Regions from separate parts of the Micromonospora luteifusca genome, predicted to be linked through region 2. Evidence: riboswitches for the same ligand, from Rfam matches in the RefSeq annotation. Region 2 holds a riboswitch; each other region holds the start of a gene.

Region 1 (4,719 bases), 1.7 Mb from region 2:
CGTCGGGAAAGCGGTAGAGCGCGACCGACTGGGGACGCATCCGCGTGGAGTAGCCGGGCTGGCTGGGCAGGACGTAACCGCTGCCCGAACCGGCGTCGCGGACGATGCACGGGTCGGTGAAGTGCTCGTGCAGGTGGTCGACGAACTCGGTGACACGGTCGGTGAGATCTCCCGAGATCGAGACGTAGTCGAGCACCGAGACGTGTTGCACCATCTCGCACAGCCCGACACCGCCGGCGTGTGGGCAGACGGGGACGTCGAACTTCGCGGCGAGGAGCAGCACGGCGACGATCTCGTTGATGCTGGCCAGCCTGCCGGTGTCCAGTTGGCAGAAGTCGATGGCCCCGGCCTGGAACAGCTGCTTGAACATCACCCGGTTGTGGCAGTGTTCGCCGGTGGCGACTCCGATGGGAGCGACGGCGCGGCGGACGGCCGCATGGCCCAGGATGTCGTCGGGGCTGGTCGGCTCCTCGATCCACAGTGGCTCGAACTGGGCGAGGGCCTTCACCCACTCGATGGCCTGTCCGACGTCCCACACCTGGTTGGCGTCGATCATCAGGTTGCGGTGTGGGCCGAGGATCTCGCGGGCGATCCCGCACCGGCGGATGTCGTCGTCGAGGTTGGCGCCCACCTTGAGCTTGACGTAGCCGTAGCCGCTGTCCACCGCCTCCTGACACAGCCGGCGCAGCTTGTCGTCGCCGTAGCCGAGCCAGCCGGCGGAGGTGGTGTAGGCGGGGTAGCCGGTCCGGTCGAGCTCGGCGAGACGATCGGCCTTCGTGCTCTCCTTGGCGCGCAGGATGGCCAGTGCCTCGTCCCGGGTCAGCGCGTCGGACAGGTAGCGCAGGTCCGCGATGTCGACGAGTTCTTCGGGGGACATGTCGACGAGCAGCCGCCACAGCGGCTTGTCGGCGAGCCGGGCGACCAGGTCCCACGACGCGTTCAGCACGGCGGCCAGCGACAGGTGGACGACGCCCTTCTCCGGCCCGAGCCAGCGCAGCTGCGAGTCGGAGGTGAGGAGGCGGTAGACCGCACCCATGTCCGCTGCCATCGTCGCGACGTCCAGGCCCACGAGGCTCTGTGCCTGATGGACCGCCGCCGCGACGACGATGTCGTTGCCCCGGCCGATGGTGAAGGTCAGACCGTGGCCCGCGAGCGGCGCACCCACGCTGTCGACGCCGTCGGTGTGCAGAACGACGTAGGCCGCCGAGTAGTCGCCGTCCTTGTTCATGGCGTCGGAGCCGTCAGCGGTCAGGGAGGTGGGGAAGCGGACGTCCTCGACGGTGACGGCAGTGATCTGCGGCATGCGCTCCTCGCCCGGCTAGGCCAAAGATCAGATGATCACTGGGAGTATACGGAGGGCGGATCCGGCCCGTCAACGATGTCGATCACCCCCCGGCCACAGACATCCAATGTTTCGAATGGTCTGCTTTTGACGACGCTACCGGTTGGCGGGTGCCCGCCGTGGGCTGCGGTGGCAGGCCTCGTGCTGGTGGACGCCGCCCCCGTAGTCGATTTTTCTGGGCATTCCCGGGCTGCGGGCGTCGGCTCGTCCCGGTCGAGGCATTGACAAGAGGATCCGGATAGGACCCGTGAAGATAAGATGTTCATTCAGGACGGAAACATTGACGGCGAAGTATGAGCAGGATTCTTTACATCTGTTGACTCGATACATCGCACCTTTCTGGCTCCACCACGCCTTCGTCCGGGCCTCGGCGGCGCCGGCGTTCACCGCCTCGCATCGGCCGGGCCGAGCGTGTCCCTCGGGGCCGGTGACGGTCGTCACCAGCCCGGCCGCCGACACGCCCCGGGACCGACATGTGGGGTGTGACAACGGCAGCGTCCCTATATATGGTGTCGAGCGCAGCTGGTTCGGCCGCTCATCCGGGGCGGTCGAGGCAACAGGGAACCCGGTGGAAATCCGGGACTGTCCCGCAGCGGTGAGTGGGAACGACCGCCGTCAGAAGCACTGGGCCACCAATCGGTCTGGGAAGCGACGGCCAGTAGGAGACCGGCGAACCCGGTCCTGCCCGCGAGTCCGAAGACCTGCCAGCGCGCCACGTACCCGAACCCGGGTTGCGCGGCGGTCCGAGGCCGCGTGGGACGGCTGACGCCACCCGACCCACGTCCGCATGGCGTGGCGTCCGCCGGTGTCTGTCTCCACGCGTCCGAGGGCCATCAGGTCTCGAACTCGCGAGGAGTGAGTGGTGACAGTCACCGAGGTAGTCCCGGCCAGCGGCGACGCGGCCCTGCGACGGACGCCGATGCAGGTCCGCAAGCGCAACGGCAGCACCGAGTCCGTGGAGTTGAACAAGATCGTCCGGGCGGTCGAACGGTGGGCCGACGACCTGACCGACGTCGACCCGATGCGCGTCGCCACCCGCACGATCAGCGGCCTGTACGACGGCGCGACGACGGCCGAGTTGGACCGGCTGTCCATCCAGACCGCCGCCGAGATGATCGGTGAGGAACCGCAGTACTCGCGCCTCGCCGCCCGGCTCCTGTCCGGCTACGTCGACAAGGAGGTGCGCCGGCAGGGCGTCACCTCGTTCAGCGCGGCGATCCGGATCGGCCATGCCGAGGGGCTCATCGGTGACGACACCGCGGCGTTCGTCGCCGCTCACGACGCGATGCTCGACGACGCCATCGATCCGGACGGCGACCGGAGGTTCGAGTACTTCGGCCTGCGCACGGTGTACGACCGGTACCTGCTGCGCCACCCCACCAGCCGGCTGGTGCTGGAGACCCCGCAGTACTGGCTGCTGCGGGTTGCCTGCGGGTTGTCCCAAACGCCGGACGAGGCGATCGGCTTCTACCGACTGATGTCCAGCCTGGCTTATCTGCCCAGCTCACCGACGTTGTTCAACTCCGGGACCCGACACACCCAGATGTCCTCCTGCTACCTGGTCGACTCGCCGCTGGACGAGTTGGACTCGATCTACCAGCGGTACGCCCAGGTCGCCAACCTGTCCAAGTTCGCCGGCGGCATCGGCATCGCGTACTCCCGGGTCCGGTCCCGGGGCGCACTGATCCGCGGCACCAACGGGCAGTCCAACGGGATCGTGCCGTGGCTGCGCACGCTGGACGCGAGTGTCGCCGCGGTCAACCAGGGCGGCCGGCGCAAGGGCGCGGCGTGCGTCTACCTGGAGCCGTGGCATCCGGACATCGAGGAGTTCCTGCAACTGCGGGACAACACCGGCGAGGACGCCCGGCGCACCCACAACCTGAACCTGGCCAACTGGATCCCGGACGAGTTCATGCGCCGGGTCGAGGCCGACGAGATGTGGTCGCTGTTCGACCCGCACGAGGTGCCCGAACTGCCCGACCTGTGGGGGGAGCGCTTCGACGCCGCGTACCGGGAGGCCGAGGCGCAGGGTCGCTACGTACGGCAGGTCCCGGCCCGCGAGCTGTACGGGAAGATGATGCGGACCCTCGCCCAGACCGGCAACGGGTGGATGACCTTCAAGGACGCCGCCAACCGACTGTGCAACCAGACCGCCGAAGACGGCAACGTGGTGCACCTGTCCAACCTCTGCACCGAGATCGTCGAGGTGTCCAGCGACGCCGAGACCGCCGTGTGCAACCTCGGTTCGGTGAACCTCGCCGCCCACCTCACCGACGACGGCATCGACTGGGAGCGCCTGCGCGCCACCGTCCGTACCGCGGTGACCTTCCTCGACCGGGTCATCGACATCAACTACTACCCGACCCCGCAGGCAGCGGCGAGCAACCCCCGCTGGCGGCCGGTCGGGCTCGGCCTGATGGGTCTGCAGGACGTGTTCTTCGCACTGCGGCTGCCGTTCGACTCCCCGGTCGCGCGGGAGCTGTCCACCCGGATCAGCGAGGAGCTGTACCTGACCGCGCTGGAGACCTCCGCCGACCTGGCCCGCCGCTTCGGCGCACATCCGGCGTACGGGCAGACCCGGGCCGCGCGGGGCCAGTTGCAACCGGACCTGTGGGGTGTCGAGGGCACGCAGACCGCACGCTGGGCCGCGCTGCGGGAGCGGGTCGAGGCGTACGGGCTGCGTAACTCGCTGCTGGTGGCGGTCGCCCCGACCGCGACCATCGCCTCGATCGCCGGGTGCTACGAGTGCATCGAGCCGCAGGTGTCCAACCTGTTCAAGCGCGAGACCCTGTCGGGGGAGTTCCTCCAGGTCAACACCGCTCTGGTACGCGAGCTGAAGGCCCGCGGTCTGTGGACCGACCGGATCCGGTCGGCGATCAAGCGCGCCGAGGGGTCGGTGCAGGAGATCGCGGAGTTGCCAGCCGGCGTCCGGGAGCTGTTCCGCACGTCATGGGAACTGCCGCAGCGGGCGCTGATCGACCTGGCCGCCGCCCGCGCCCCGTTCATCGACCAGTCGCAGTCGCTGAACCTGTTCCTGGCCGCACCGACCATCGGCAAGCTCTCCTCGATGTACCTGTACGCCTGGAAGGCCGGGCTGAAATCCACCTACTACCTGCGCTCGCGCCCCGCCACCCGGATCCAGCAGGCCACCGTCAGCGCCGTCGCACCCGTCACGGTCGACGCGGAGGCGCTGGCCTGCTCGCTGGAGAACCCCGAGTCGTGCGAGGCCTGCCAGTGAGCACCGCCGACATGATCGCCGACACCACCGCCGACCCGAGGACCACGCACATGCTGCTCGACCCCGGGATGGACCTCACCCTCCGTCCCATGCGCTACCCGCACTTCTTCGACCGGTTCCGCGACGCCATCCGCAACAC
Region 2 (4,719 bases):
GACACCGTCGACGCCAAGAAGCTCTTCCGCACCATCTCGCAGGCCGCCTGGGAGTGTGCCGACCCGGGCCTGCAGTACGACGACACGATCAACGACTGGCACACCTGCCCGGAGACCGGGCGGATCACCGCGTCGAACCCGTGCTCGGAGTACCTGCACCTGGACAACTCCTCGTGCAACCTGGCCTCGCTCAACCTGATGAAGTTCCTCCGCGCCGACGGCGGCTTCGAGGTGGAGAAGTTCGTCAAGTCCGTCGAGTTCGTCATCACCGCGATGGACATCTCGATCTGCTTCGCGGACTTCCCGACCGAGAAGATCGGCGAGACCTCCCGCGCCTACCGGCAGCTCGGCATCGGCTACGCCAACCTCGGCGCCCTGCTGATGGCCACCGGCCTGCCGTACGACTCGGAGCAGGGCCGCTCGGTCGCCGCGTCGATCACGTCCCTGATGACCGGCACCGCCTACCGTCGCTCGGCTGAGCTGGCCGGCGTCGTCGGCGCGTACGAGGGCTACGCCCGCAACGCCGAGCCGCACAAGCGGGTCATGCGCAAGCACGCCGCCGCCAACGACGAGATCAAGCCGACCAGCCCGGTGGCCACCGCGATCGTCCGAGAGGCGACCAAGCAGTGGACCCAGGGCAACAAGATCGGCGATAAGTTCGGTTGGCGCAACGCGCAGGCGAGCGTCCTCGCCCCGACCGGCACGATCGGCTTCATGATGGACTGCGACACGACCGGCGTGGAGCCGGACCTGGCGCTGGTCAAGTTCAAGAAGCTGGTCGGCGGCGGCTCGATGCAGATCGTCAACCAGACGGTGCCGCGCGCCCTGCGCAGCCTCGGCTACCCCGAGGAGCAGGTCGAGGCGATCGTCGAGCACATCGCCGACCACGGCCACGTGGTGGACGCCCCGGGCCTCAAGCCGGAGCACTACCCGGTCTTCGACTGCGCCATGGGGGAGCGGACGATCGCCCCGATGGGGCACGTGCGGATGATGGCGGCCATCCAGCCGTTCGTCTCCGGTGCCATCTCCAAGACGGTCAACATGCCGGAGGCGGCCACCGTCGAGGACGTCGAGAAGATCTACTTCGAGGGCTGGAAGCTCGGCCTCAAGGCCCTGGCGATCTACCGGGACAACTGCAAGGTCGGTCAGCCGCTCTCGGTGGCCAAGTCCAACAAGGCCACCCAGCCGGCCGCCGTCGAGACCGCGCCGGCCGCCCCGGTCGCGGTGGAGAAGGTCATCGAGTACCGGCCGGTACGTAAGCGCCTGCCGAAGAAGCGTCCGTCCGAGACGGTCAGCTTCTCCGTCGGTGGTGCCGAGGGCTACCTGACCGCGTCGTCCTACCCGGATGACGGCCTCGGTGAGGTCTTCCTCAAGATGTCCAAGCAGGGCTCGACCCTGGCCGGGGTGATGGACGCCTTCTCGGTGGCCATCAGCATCGGCCTGCAGTACGGCGTGCCGCTGGAGACGTTCGTCAGCAAGTTCACCAACATGCGCTTCGAGCCGGCCGGTATGACCGACGACCCGGACGTGCGGATGGCGGCCTCGGTGATGGACTACATCTTCCGTCGCCTGGCGCTGGACTTCCTGCCCTACGAGCGCCGCGCCGAGCTGGGCATCTTCACCGCATCCGAGCGGGCCGCGCAGCTGCGGGCCGAGGCCGACGCCGAAGCCGCCGCGGTCACCGGCGTGGAGCTCACCGCGATGGCGTCCTCGGCACCGGTGGAGACCCCGGCAAAGCCGGAGGCCGTCGCCCAGCCGGCCCAGGAGATGGCCGACGTGGCCGTCGCCAAGCCGGCTCCGAGCGTGGGTTCCAGCACGGAACTGCTCGAGGCCGTGATCGGCAAGGCCGCCGACGCACCGCTCTGCTTCACCTGCGGTACGAAGATGCGCCCGGCCGGTAGCTGCTACGTCTGCGAGGGCTGCGGCTCCACCAGCGGCTGCAGCTGACACGTCATCGACGAGCCCCGGGCGTTGACGCGCCCGGGGCTCGTCGGTCGGTGCGGATCCGCTTGAGTCCGTTGCGGACGATCGCGAGCAGGTGGTCGACGGCGCATCGCGGCGCTGACGTGAGTGTTCAGGTCACTCGGACCAACGATCCTGGTGGGTCACCGACGACACGGGACGTCGCTGGCGCCAGCCGTGCCGCTCCAGGTCCGGCGTCTGCTCCAGATGGGTGACCGGGCCGAGGCAGAGCCACGCCACCGGGCGGACGGTGGCCGGGATGCCGAGCAGGTCGCGCAGGAACGGTTCCCGGTAGAACGAAACCCAGCCGACCCCGAGTTGCTCGGCGGTTGCGGCCAGCCACAGGTTCTGGATCGCCAGACAGACCGAGTAGAGGCCGGCGTCGGCGATCGCGTGACGACCGAGAACGGCCGGCCCACCCCGCTCCGGGTCGTACGTGACCACGACCGACAACGTCGACTCGCGTACGCCATCGATCTTTATTCGGGCGAAGCGTTCCGCCGCCGCACCGTCGAGAGTGGCCGCGAAGGCGTTCCGCTCCCGCTCCACGTGCCGGTGGAACTCCTGCCGCAGCTCGGGATCACGGACCAGGATGAAGTCCCAGGGCTGGGAGAGACCGACGCTCGGCGCGGCGTGCGCCGCCGTGAGGATCCGGTCCAACGTCTCGGCGGGGATCGGCGCCCCGGTGAATTGGCCACGCACGTCCCGGCGGCGATGGATGGTCTCGTAGAGTCCGGTGTTCAAGGCAGGCTCCCGCTACGCTCGCGCCCCTGACGGGGCCGATGACGCGAGGCCGGTCTTCGGACTCCCGGATCTACGCTGGTCACCCGCCTTCCCAGCCCTTCAGGGCCAGTGGCTGCGTCTGGTGCGCGTGGGTGGCAGCTCTCCGGTCACCGCGGCGGGCCCGTGCCGGACTCACACCGGCTTCCCGATTCTCCCCACTCACGTGGGGCACCTCGCAACGTTTGTGCCACCGCCCACCATAGCGGCCCGTCGCCGGTGCTTCGATGATGCCGCATCACCAGGGCGCTGCCCAGTTGGGCCAGCAGCGCTGCCTTCAGCGCCGGGCAGACCCGCCCCGGGGGCGTGCTGCCGTTCGTCGGTATACCTCACGGTCATTTATGACTCTGAGGTATACCGCTCTCGTCGGGATTGGTGCCGCCAATCGAGCCGCGCGGGCAGGCACTCCGTGCCGCGTCGGCGGCACGAGGGGGCAATCAGTCGGCAGGAGCGGGCGCCGGTGGTCGTGCCGGATGGTTCGGTAACACCCGCGCTCCGCCTGACGAAGAAGAGGTGTGGAGGCTACGAGAGGGGACGGCCTGTGAATGAGCCCAGCCAAGCCGATGATGACATCTCCGGCATTGGAACCGATCCGGTGGCCTTCGAGGCCTTCTACCGGCGGCACCTGGAGGCGGTGGGCCGGTTCGTGGCGCGGCGGGTCGACGACCCACATCTCGCCGCCGACCTGACCGCCGACGTGTTCCTGGCGGTGATCGAGTCGGCGGCCGGCTACCGGCCGGACCGGGGTAGTCAGGTCGGCTGGCTGTACGGGGTGGCCCGCAACGTCATCGGCGACGAGCGGCGTCGGGCGGCCCAACGGCTGCGGGTGACCGGCCGACTGGCCGGACGACGGGACCTGGGCCCCGATGACATCGCCCGCATCGAGGAGCGCATCGACGCCGAGGCGGCGGCCCGCCGCACCTGTCGCGCGCTGAGCGAGCTCCCCGAGGGCGCCCGGACGCTTGTCGAACTCGTCGCCGTGGACGGCCTCACCGTCGCGGAGGCGGCGACCGTGCTCGGGGTGTCGCCGGTCGCCGCCCGGGTCCGCCTGCATCGCGCCCGTCGCGTCGTCCGCGCCGTTCTCGCCTACCCGGCAGCCACCACCCTCGCCTGAAGAGACGGAGATGACGCCATGAACAAGACCGACCAGTCGCCGCCCGGTTTCGAGGAGCAGCTCCTCACGGATCTGACCGCCCACGTCGCCCGGCGGGCCGAGATGGCTTCGGCGGCCCGTCCGGTCAGACGCCGCACCCGGTTCCTGCATGGTTGGCGCCTCGCCGGAGCGTTCGGGCTGGCAGTCACACTGACCGCCGGTGCGCTGGTGGTCCAGACGATGGGGGTGGGCGACCACCCGCCGCCCACGGCAAGCGCGTCGGAGATCCTCCGGATGGCGGCCGACGCCGCCCGGCAGCAGCCCGAGCTCACCGCCCGACCCGACCAGTACGTCTTCACGGAAGCCCTGGCGACGATCCGGGACAGGCCGGACAGCGGCCCGTACCGGACCATTCGGAACCAGCTGTGGCAGTCGGCGGGCGGAGTCGCGTACACGCAGGGACGTTACCGACCGGAGACCGATCCGAACGGGTGGGGAGAGCTGAGGGTGCTCCGCACGGGCGATGCCGCCGATCCCGAGAAGGAGCTCGACGCGTTCCAGCCGCCCGCCTACCACGGTGACCTGCCCACCGATCCGGACGAGTTGCTTCGATACCTTCGGGAACACCCGGTCGACCTGCATCTTCCCGAAGCAGCCGACGAGGAGGCCGTCTACGGGGACGAGAGCATGGCGTACACCAGCGCGCGGTCGATGCTCGAAGGCTACGTGCCGCCCCGAGCGCTCGCGGCGCTGTTCGAACTACTCGCACGGGAGCCCGGAGCGGTCGTCATATCGGGCGACGTGGTGGACGCCGCCGGTCGGCATGGGGTGGCGATTCGGATGCCCGGCGTGATCGGAGGTAACGAGGACTTCCTCTTCGACCG
Region 3 (4,719 bases), 1.7 Mb from region 2:
GGTCGCGGTCGTCGTCGCGTTCGTGCTGCCGGCCCTCGCCCACGGCGCGTCCTGGCAGGTGCTGCTCTCCGGAGTGCTCACCGGCGCCGGCATCGGACTTGCGTTCGCGGCGATGTCCAACGCCATCATCGAGAGCGTCCCGGCCGGGCAGACCGGTGAGGCGAGCGGTGTCAACACCATCGCGCGGACCATCGGCAGCAGCATCGGCGCGGCGGTCGTCGCGGCCGTCATCACCTCGCACAGCACGCCGCAGGGCCTGCCCACCGACGGGGCCTTCACCGCGGGCTTCTGGGTCTGCGCCGGCGTTGCCGTCCTGGCCGTCTTCGCCTCGCTCGCCCTGCCCTCGGCACACCGCCGCCACCAGCAGGCCGTCGCCGCCGGTGTCGACGACCTCCCGCCCGAGCCCGTCGAGCTGCACCTGCCCCACCGGCACCACTGAGGGGCGTTCCTCACCCTGCTCGCGGTGCGGGTAGTCGTAACTGCCACCGCCCACCCTGGCTGGTGAGCCGGATGATCGCCAATGGCTCCACGTCCAACTGCCGGTACGTCGCGATCGGCAGGTCGAGGGCGTGGACCACCGCGATCCGGATCACCAGCGGGTGGGCGACGGCGACGATCCGCTGGCCGCGTGTGCGTTGCCCGTCCAGCCAACGACCGACCCGGTCCCGCACCGTCGCGACGGATTCGCCTCCGTGCGGGGCCGAGTCCGGTATGGACATCCACTCATGCAGCGCCTGCGGCTGCTCGACGGCGATCTCCTCGAACGACCGTCCGGTCCAGTCGCCGTAGTCACAGTCGGCCAATGCCGCTTCGATGGTGGGCAGCAGACCGAAGGCGTCGGCGGTCTGTGTGGCGGCCGCCTCCGGACCGGACAGGCAGGCATCGTCGACACGCAGGTGCCCGCGCCGGCCCGATTCGGTGCGGGCCTGGGCGAGGGCGGCACGCAGGCCGCCCTCGTCCAAGCCGTCGTCCGCCCCACCGAACCGAGCCCGGCGCAGGGCGGTGGTGTGACCGTGGGCGACCAGCCGGAGGCTGGTGGGGATCACGTGCCCGGCAGCGCGGCGGCGGCCCGGCGACGCCGGTCGTGGTGCATCAGCGCCGCGAACAGCAGGCCGATCCCGGTCCAGAGCACCACCTGGGTGCCGAGCGAGGCCAGCCGGAAGTCCCACAGCAGAGTCGCGGGGAAGTCGTCCGGGACCTCCTGGAAGGAGGGCATCACCACGTAGGCCACCACGGTGACCAGCAGGAACCCGGCAGCGGCCGCAGCGGCGCGTTGCCACGTCGGCGCCGCGTCGCCGACCGCCCGATAGCCCAGCGACCCGCTCCACACCGCCACCAGACCGAGCACCACCATCAGCAGATAGGTGACGGTGCGCTGGTTGAAGGTGGCCGGGTCGCCGACGGCCGGAGGGTTCGCCGGATATTTCAGGAACGGCACGATCACTGCGCCGAGCAGTGCCGCGCCGGCCAGCAGCAGACCCGCCCGGCCGTCGTCGTCGTAGATCCGTCGCCGACGGGACAGCAGGGCGTACGCCGTGGCCAGCAGGCCACCCATCGCGGCGCCGAACAGGCCGGTGGCCAGGAACAGGCCGCCGCGCTGACCCGTCCGGCTGACCAGGGCGTCCTCATGATCGTGCCCACCGGCCGCGGGCTCGGCGTGCGCCGCCGCCTCCTCGATGGCGATGGCCGCCTCGACGTGCGGCTCACCGGCGACGTAGGCGAACGCCCCGGCGAGCAGGCCGGCGATCAGACCGGCGAGCAGCCCACGGACGAGGACGGTGACGAACGGGGGAGCGGTGGTGGCTGTCAGTGGCACGGAACGCCCAGCAGATGCCGGCCGTCGTGCATCAGCTCGTGCAGGTACATGCCGCTGCGCGAGACGGCTCCCTGATCGAAGGCGACGAGGTAGGCCAGCAGGCTGAGCACCGCAACGGTCGCCAGGACCGTCCACAACAGACGCGCACTGGCAGCGGGGTGCACCAACGGCTGGCTGGACGTGGAAGTAGACATGGAACACGAACCTCCCCGGGGATGACGCGTCCCCATCGCAAGGCTGCGGACGACCGAGCGTCCTGGCTCGCGGTCCCCGTGGTGAGACTGAGGAACCGCTTACAGTGGCGCGACCGCGCCGGATTCACACCGGCTTCCCTCGCGTCGCCGCAGATAGTGGGTCGACGGTATCGGTGCCGCCGCAGTCGGTCAACCCGGCCCCGCCAGCCGAACGGGCCGACGAGAGGGTAGCCATGGGGGTGGATGTCAAAGATATGATGCTTGATTGGTCGTGGCGCGCCGCCTGCGACCCGCGAGCGCCCTGTTACCGCTAACATGGTCAAACTGCCGGATGGGTCCGAAGCACCGGGCCGACCCGGACGTCTGACCAATGACTGGGCGGGGTGTGGGTGTACGTGAGCGCGCTGGGACGTGTCCGATGACGACCAACGAAACCCCGTCGGGACCGGGCATCGTGGACGCGCACCACCACCTCTGGGTCCGGGCACGGCACCCGCAGCCCTGGATCGATCCGCACACCATGGCCGTGATCGACGACGACTTCACTCCGGTCGACCTGGCCCCGGCAGCCCGGGCCGTCGGGGTCACCCAGACCGTCGTCGTGCAGTCCGTCGCCGCCCGGACGGAGACGCCCGAACTGCTGGGCATCGCGGCCGACGACCCCCTCATCGCCGGAGTCGTCGGCTGGGTCGACCTCACCGCGGACGACGTCGACCATCGCCTCGACCGGCTCCGGGCCGCACGGGGTGGAGACCGGCTGGTCGGGATCCGGCACCTCGTCCAATCCGAACCTGACCCGGCGTACCTCGACCGCCCGGAGGTCCGGCGGGGCATCGCCGCGGTCGGCGCCGCTGGCCTCGCCTTCGACCTGCTGGTGCGCGACCACCAACTGCCGGCGGCCACCCGGCTCGTCCGCGATCTGCCCCAGATGCGGTTCGTCCTGGACCACCTCGGCAAACCGTCGCTCGGGCGTGCCGGCCTCGGCGACTGGCCCCGTGACCTGCGTACGCTCGCCGCCGAGCCCAACACGACGGCGAAGCTCTCCGGCCTGGTGACCGAAGTGGACGGCCCGTCCTGGACGACGGCGGATGTGCGGCCCGCCGTCGAGCACGCGCTCGACGTGTTTGGCCCGGACCGGTTGATGTTCGGCTCGGACTGGCCGGTGTGTCTGCTCGCCACCTCGTACACCCGCTGGGTCGAGGCCCTCACCGACCTGCTGGACCCGCTCCGCGACGACGAGCGTGCGGCGATCTGGCGACAGACGGCCCGTCGGGCCTACCGGCTGGAGACGTCGTGAGGCCGCAGCGGCTCGCGGCCTGACGGGCCGAAAGCCCCTCCCCGCCTGGGCATGGTGATCGATCGGTCGCAGGTTGTGCCAGTTTGATCAGACGTATGCCCGTGGTGGCCTGGGCATCGCTGACAAAACATGTCGGCAAGACCTTGGCAACATATGTAGATGCGTGGCAAGGTAACGCCTGATCGAGGGAAACATCCGACCTATCTCTACGGGCGGTGCCCGGGCATGCGAGGTCCGACGATGAGTACGGTCGAGGCAGCCGCCGGCTCGCAGCGCGGCGAACTCAGCGATTGGTTCCGGGAACGGATCTCCCACGCCGTCTCCGAGCTGACCGCCGCGACCGCGCTCGTGGTCCTGTTCATCGCGTTGACCCTCGCCAGTCCCTACTTCCTGACCGCGGACAACCTCTTCAACATCGGGGCGCAGACCGCGGTGATCGCCATCATCGCCACGGCGCAGACGATGGTCATCATCACGAAGGGCATCGACCTGTCCGTGGGGTCGATCGCCGCGCTGGCCGGCGTCGCGGGCGCGATGGTCGTCCGCGACCTCGGCTTCTCGCTCTGGGCGGCGACGATCGTGGCGATCGGCGTCGGCGCGCTGGCCGGGCTGCTGAACGGGCTGCTGGTGACCGTGGCCCGGATTCCGCCGTTCATTGCGACGCTGGGAACGATGTCCGTGGGCCGCGGTCTCGTCTTCATCGTCAGCGGAGCGGTCGGCGTCTACGGTTTGCCCCGATCCTTCCAGCTGCTCGGCAACGGGGAGATCCTCGGCATCCCGTTCGCCGTGGTGATCACCGTCCTGGTCGCCGTCGGGGTTGCCTTCCTGCTCTCCCAGACGCGCTTTGGCCAGTACACCTACGCGATGGGCTCCAACCTGGAGGCGGCCCGCCGCTCCGGCATCGGGGTGCGGCGCCACCTGACCGGGGTGTACGTGCTGGCGGGTGTGCTGGTCGGGTTGGGCGGCATGATCGCCGCGTCCCGGGTCAACTCCGGCCAGCCGAACTATGGGATCTCGCTGGAGCTCGATGTGATCGCCGCCGCGGTCATCGGTGGAGCCAGCCTCTTCGGGGGCCAGGGCCGGATCGTCGGGACCATCATCGGCGCGTTCCTCATCGCCCTGGTGCGCAACGGCGCCGTCCTGCTCGACATCAGCATCCACTACCAGCAGGTGATCGTCGGCCTGATCATCTGGGCCGCCGTCTACTTCGACCAGTACCGCCGACGGCGGCTGGAAGCACGGGGTTGACATGCCATTCCGAGAGTCCGAACGAGGAAGGACACGCATCATGGCGCACACCACCACCAGCCGACGGACGCGACGGCCCATCCTGCGCGCACAGGCCATGTTGGCCGTAGCCGCGGCGACCGCTCTTCTCAGCGCCTGCGGCGGAGTCGACGTCCGCGACGGAG
Region 4 (4,719 bases), 4.8 Mb from region 2:
GGACTGTCGCCGGGCAGCGTCCGGGCGGGCGTGGTGGCGATGCTGACACCGGCGAAGCGCAGCAGCCCTGTGACAGCGTCGGCGACGGCCGCACGGGTCGGCGGCACCACCGCCACGACGGCCGCGACGAGCGCCGCCGCGGCGAGCCGACGCCACCGGTGTGCCGGCCTGCTGAGCCGTACGCGCACGCCTGCGGTCACGTCGGGCGGGTCGGGTGTCTCCAGCCAGGTGGACAGGTCGCGCAGTTCCCGTTCGAGGTCACCCATACCGGACCTCCTCGTGGTCGAGCAGGCCGCGAAGCTTCGTCAGGGCCCGAGACGTACGCGACTTCACCGTGCCGCGGGGCCAGCCCAGCGCCGCCACCGTCTCCTCCTCGGTGAGATCGAGGAAGAACCGGCAGACGATCACCTCGCGATCGCGTACCGGCAGTTGACGCAGGGCCTCGACCAGCGCGGTGCGGCGCTCCCCGGCGAGAACCGCGCTGACCGCCCCGTCCTCGGCGATCTCCGACGTCGGGTTCGCCGCGGCGGCCCGCAGGACGAGCCCGTCGCGCCGGCCACGGGAGCGGTGCAGGTTGCGGGTCTCGTTGGCGACGATCGCGAGCAGCCAGGACCGGAACGACGACTCGCCCCGATAACGGGACAGCTTGCGGTACGCCTTCACGAACGCCTCCTGGGTGACGTCCTCGGAGTCCGAGCCCGCGCCGAGCAGCACCGCCGTCCGGTACGCGGACGCGGTGTGCCGGGCGACCAGGAGGTCGTACGCCTCCAGGTCACCTGCCCGAGCGCGGGTGACGAGTGCGTCGTCGTCCAGGGCGAACCTCCGTTCCGGTCACAACCCATGACACCGCTCACGCGCTGCCGGTTCCAACTCCGGGTTCTCGAAAAGTGGCTCAGCTGTCTCCCACCCGGCGTGCAGCGTATTGCCAGGAATCGGTGCTGCACTGGAGGGCGTCGAGGAGAGGGGCTGGTCATGAGCTGGTTCAACCGCCGGTCACGGGGTGCCGAGGCGACCCCGACGAAGCTGGACCGCGAGGCGACCCGCGACGATCTCGCCGCGCTGGAGTCGTTCGTCGCCTCTCGGCGGGGGGTGGAGTTCTACCTGGAGCCGGAGACGACCGCGACGGACACCACCGTGGTGGCGATCGCCCACGACGGCGAGTGGATCCGTCGCCGTACCGGCACGCCACGCGCGGCGGGGGCCATCGCCCGCAAGCACGCGGTGCCGCTGTACGAGGCGGCCCGCACCGGCTACCCGGAACGGATGCGGACCTGGAGCCGAGCCCACCCGGAACGCCACGCCCGCTGAGCCCCGCGGCAGCGGATCATGGCGAGCGGCGCAGTCGCCCGTTCCGTCAGGATGCCCGGCTAGACCGGGGATGTTCCTGCACGCCCATCGGGTTCCGCACGTGCGAGTGATCGCTGAACACCTCCGCGTCTACGGCATCAGCTTCAAGGGAGTCACACAGACAGTCGGCTCCCTCCGCAGGGTCACGCCGCCACCGGCCAATCAGCTCGTCGTCTCGTGCATCAGGCAACCCCGCGCGCCGATATTTCCGCAGGTCAATGTGGTGAGCATGGCGGGGCGGTGCCGGGGTCTGCGTTGACCGGCGGCGCGAGGGTGTGGCAGCATTCGCGGCCTGACGGCAGTGAAGGAAGTCGGTGCGAATCCGACGCGGTCCCGCCACTGTCACCGGGGAGCGATCCCCCCTCGTGAGTCACGGCCGTGTGTCTGCGGTTGGAAGGCCGGGGGAAGAGCGTCGATCCGGAAGCCAGGATACTTCGGCCGTCGGGACGTACCCCAGGGCGTGGACACCCGAGGAGGACCCGATGACGCAGGGCGTCTCATTCATCGACCGATATCGTCGTGGCTCGTGCGGCTGCCGTGCCGTCGCCACGATCGGCAGCATCGTCGGCCCACCGGCTCCCGGGCGCGATCTCTCCGCTCACCGCTGAGTCCGTACCGCACCGCCCGTCGTCTCCGGCCCTGCGCCGCTGACCAGGCCGAACCCTGCGCCCATCCCTCATGCCGGGTCGCTCCCGCGAGCGCCTCGACGTCACTGTCCGGAGCCTGCCGTGCGCATCCTGTTGCTCTCCACCGCCGACACCGACCTGCTGGCCGCCCGCGCCAGCGGTGCCGACTACCGGCTGGCCAACCCCGCCCGGGTCGCCGCCGACGAGGTGCCCGCCCTGCTCGACGGGGTCGCCCTCGTCGTCGTACGCCTCCTTGGCGGTCGGCAGGCGTGGCCGGACGGCCTCGCCACCGTGCTCGACAGCGGCATCCCGACGGCCGTGCTCGGCGGCGAGGCACTACCCGACGCGGAGCTGATGGCCATCTCCACCGTGCCGTCCGGGGTCGTCACCCAGGCGCTGGCGTACCTGGTCGAGGGTGGCCCGGACAACCTCGGGCAAATGGCCCGGTTCCTGTCCGACACGGTGCTGCTCACCGGCGAGGGGTTCGCCCCACCCGCACCGACTCCGGCGTACGGCGTGCACCGCGAGTACCCCACCAATCCGGAACAGCCCACCGTGGGGATCGTCTTCTACCGGGCGCACGCGTTGGCCGGCAACACCGATTTCGTCGACGTGCTGGCCGAGGCGGTGCGGACGGCCGGCGGCAACCCGCTGCCGATCTTCTGCGGCTCGCTGCGCGGGCTGACCGCGACCGCCGGTCCGCTCGGGCTCTTCGCCCGCTGCGACGCGCTGCTGGTCACCGTGCTCGCGGCCGGCGGCGCGGTCGCCGCGGACGCCTCCGGAGGCGGCGACGAGGACGCCTGGGACGTCGGCGCACTGGCCGCCCTGGAGGTGCCGATCATCCAGGCGCTCTGCCTGACCAGCACCCGTGAGCAGTGGGCCGGCAGCGACGCCGGACTGTCCCCGTTGGACGCGGCGATGCAGGTGGCCATCCCCGAGTTCGACGGCCGGATCATCACCGTGCCGTTCTCGTTCAAGCAGATCGACCCGGACGGCCTCTCGGTCTACGCCGCCGACCCCGAGCGGGCCGCCCGGGTCGCCGGCATCGCGGTGCGCCACGCCCGGCTGCGGTACCTGCCGAACCACGACAAGCGGGTCGCCGTGGTGCTCAGTTCGTACCCCACCAAGCACTCCCGGGTCGGCAACGCCGTCGGGCTGGACACCCCGGTCTCGGCGGTCCGGTTGTTCGCCGCGCTGGCCGAGGACGGCTATGACCTGGGCGCCGCGCCGCCGCCCACCGACGGGGACGCGTTGATCCACGCGCTGATCGCCGCCGGTGGTCACGACGTGGAATGGCTCACCCCGGAACAGTTGGCCGGCGCCGAGGCCCGGATTGCGGGGCAGACCTACCGACGCTGGTTCGACCAGGTCCCGGCCGAGCTGCGCGAGCGGATGCGCGAACACTGGGGTGAGCCGCCCGGCGAGCTCTACACCGAGGGCGGCGACATCGTGCTCGCCGGGCTGCGTTTCGGCAACGTGGTGCTGCTGATCCAGCCGCCACGCGGTTTCGGGGAGAACCCGATCGCCATCTACCACGACCCGGACCTGCCGCCCAGCCACCACTACCTGGCCGCGTACCGCTGGTTGGCCGCGCCCGTCGCCGACGGCGGCTTCGGCGCGGACGCCGTGGTGCACCTGGGCAAGCACGGCACCCTGGAGTGGCTGCCCGGCAAGGGCCTCGGCCTGGCCGCCGACTGCGCACCCGACGCCGTCCTCGGCGACCTGCCGCTGGTCTACCCGTTCATCGTCAACGACCCCGGCGAGGGCACCCAGGCCAAACGGCGGGCACACGCCGTGGTGATCGACCACCTGGTGCCGCCGATGGCGCGCGCCGAAACCTACGGCGACCTGGCCAAGCTGGAGCAACTGCTCGACGAGTACGCCACCGTGCAGGCGCTCGACCCGGCCAAGGTGCCCACCGTGCGGGCGCAGATCTGGGACCTGGTGCGTGCCGCCGAACTGCACCACGACCTGCACGCCGAGGCGATGCCCCACGCCGACGACTTCGACGACTTCGTGCTGCACCTCGACGGGTACCTCTGCGAGGTCAAGGACGTGCAGATCCGCGACGGTCTGCACATTCTCGCCGACGCGCCCACCGGTGAGCCGCGGGTCAACCTGGTCCTCGCGGTGCTGCGCGCGCCACAGGTCTGGGGCGGCGCCCGTGCCCTGCCCGGTCTGCGCCAGGCCCTCGCCGGCGCGTACTCCCTCGACGAGCAGGCGTTGCTCGCGTCACCGGGACAACGACTGGCGTTGCCCACCGCGTTGACCGACGTGGTGGACGGTCCGGCCGGCACCGCCGCCGACGCCGTCGACCTGATCGAGGCACTCGCCCGGCGGTTGGTCCTCGGCATGGAGACGCTCGGCTGGAACACCGACGCCGTCGACACGGTGGTCGAGGAGGTGACCGGCCAGCGGGTCCCGGACGTCGCCGCGGTGCTGCACTTCGCCGCCACCGAGCTGGTGCCCCGACTGGACCGGACCACCGACGAGTTGACCCACACCCTCGGCGCGCTCGACGGCCGGTTCGTGCCACCCGGCCCGTCCGGCTCACCCACCCGTGGCCTGGTCAATGTGCTGCCCACCGGCCGTAACTTCTACTCCGTCGACCCGAAGGCCATTCCCAGCCGCAACGCCTGGGACGTCGGAGTGGCCCTCGCCGACTCCCTGCTGGCCCGGCACCTCGCCGACACCGGCGCGTACCCCCGCTCGGTGGGGTTGACCGTGTGGGGCACGAGTGCCATGC

The links. A riboswitch is a leader RNA that binds a small molecule or an ion and turns the genes downstream of it on or off. The one in region 2 is predicted to bind cobalamin.
Region 1: linked by a shared signal. The riboswitch ahead of JOD64_RS28990 (ribonucleoside-diphosphate reductase subunit alpha) and the one ahead of bluB (5,6-dimethylbenzimidazole synthase) in region 2 are both predicted to bind cobalamin.
Region 3: linked by a shared signal. The riboswitch ahead of JOD64_RS28955 (CbtB domain-containing protein) and the one ahead of bluB (5,6-dimethylbenzimidazole synthase) in region 2 are both predicted to bind cobalamin.
Region 4: linked by a shared signal. The riboswitch ahead of cobN (cobaltochelatase subunit CobN) and the one ahead of bluB (5,6-dimethylbenzimidazole synthase) in region 2 are both predicted to bind cobalamin.

What each region holds. Positions count from the first base shown of each region.
Region 1 covers NZ_JAFBBP010000001.1:6,439,714-6,444,432, forward strand. The annotation lists gene JOD64_RS28985 (enolase C-terminal domain-like protein) at 1-1,303, opposite strand, end outside; cobalamin riboswitch at 1,849-2,065, shown strand; gene JOD64_RS28990 (ribonucleoside-diphosphate reductase subunit alpha) at 2,262-4,580, shown strand; gene JOD64_RS28995 (ribonucleotide-diphosphate reductase subunit beta) at 4,592-4,719, shown strand, end outside.
Region 2 covers NZ_JAFBBP010000001.1:4,775,940-4,780,658, forward strand. The annotation lists gene JOD64_RS21795 (vitamin B12-dependent ribonucleotide reductase) at 1-1,947, shown strand, start outside; gene bluB (5,6-dimethylbenzimidazole synthase) at 2,080-2,706, opposite strand; cobalamin riboswitch at 2,737-2,936, opposite strand; gene JOD64_RS21805 (RNA polymerase sigma factor) at 3,284-3,856, shown strand; gene JOD64_RS21810 (CU044_5270 family protein) at 3,875-4,719, shown strand, end outside.
Region 3 covers NZ_JAFBBP010000001.1:6,432,418-6,437,136, forward strand. The annotation lists gene JOD64_RS28940 (MFS transporter) at 1-439, shown strand, start outside; gene JOD64_RS28945 (histidine phosphatase family protein) at 450-1,046, opposite strand; gene JOD64_RS28950 (CbtA family protein) at 1,043-1,816, opposite strand; gene JOD64_RS28955 (CbtB domain-containing protein) at 1,807-2,010, opposite strand; cobalamin riboswitch at 2,045-2,191, opposite strand; gene JOD64_RS28960 (amidohydrolase family protein) at 2,429-3,307, shown strand; gene JOD64_RS28965 (ABC transporter permease) at 3,548-4,555, shown strand; gene JOD64_RS28970 (ABC transporter substrate-binding protein) at 4,596-4,719, shown strand, end outside.
Region 4 covers NZ_JAFBBP010000001.1:10,833-15,551, reverse strand. The annotation lists gene JOD64_RS00060 (hypothetical protein) at 1-266, opposite strand, end outside; gene JOD64_RS00055 (RNA polymerase sigma factor) at 259-753, opposite strand; gene JOD64_RS00050 (hypothetical protein) at 973-1,308, shown strand; cobalamin riboswitch at 1,627-1,804, shown strand; gene cobN (cobaltochelatase subunit CobN) at 2,076-4,719, shown strand, end outside.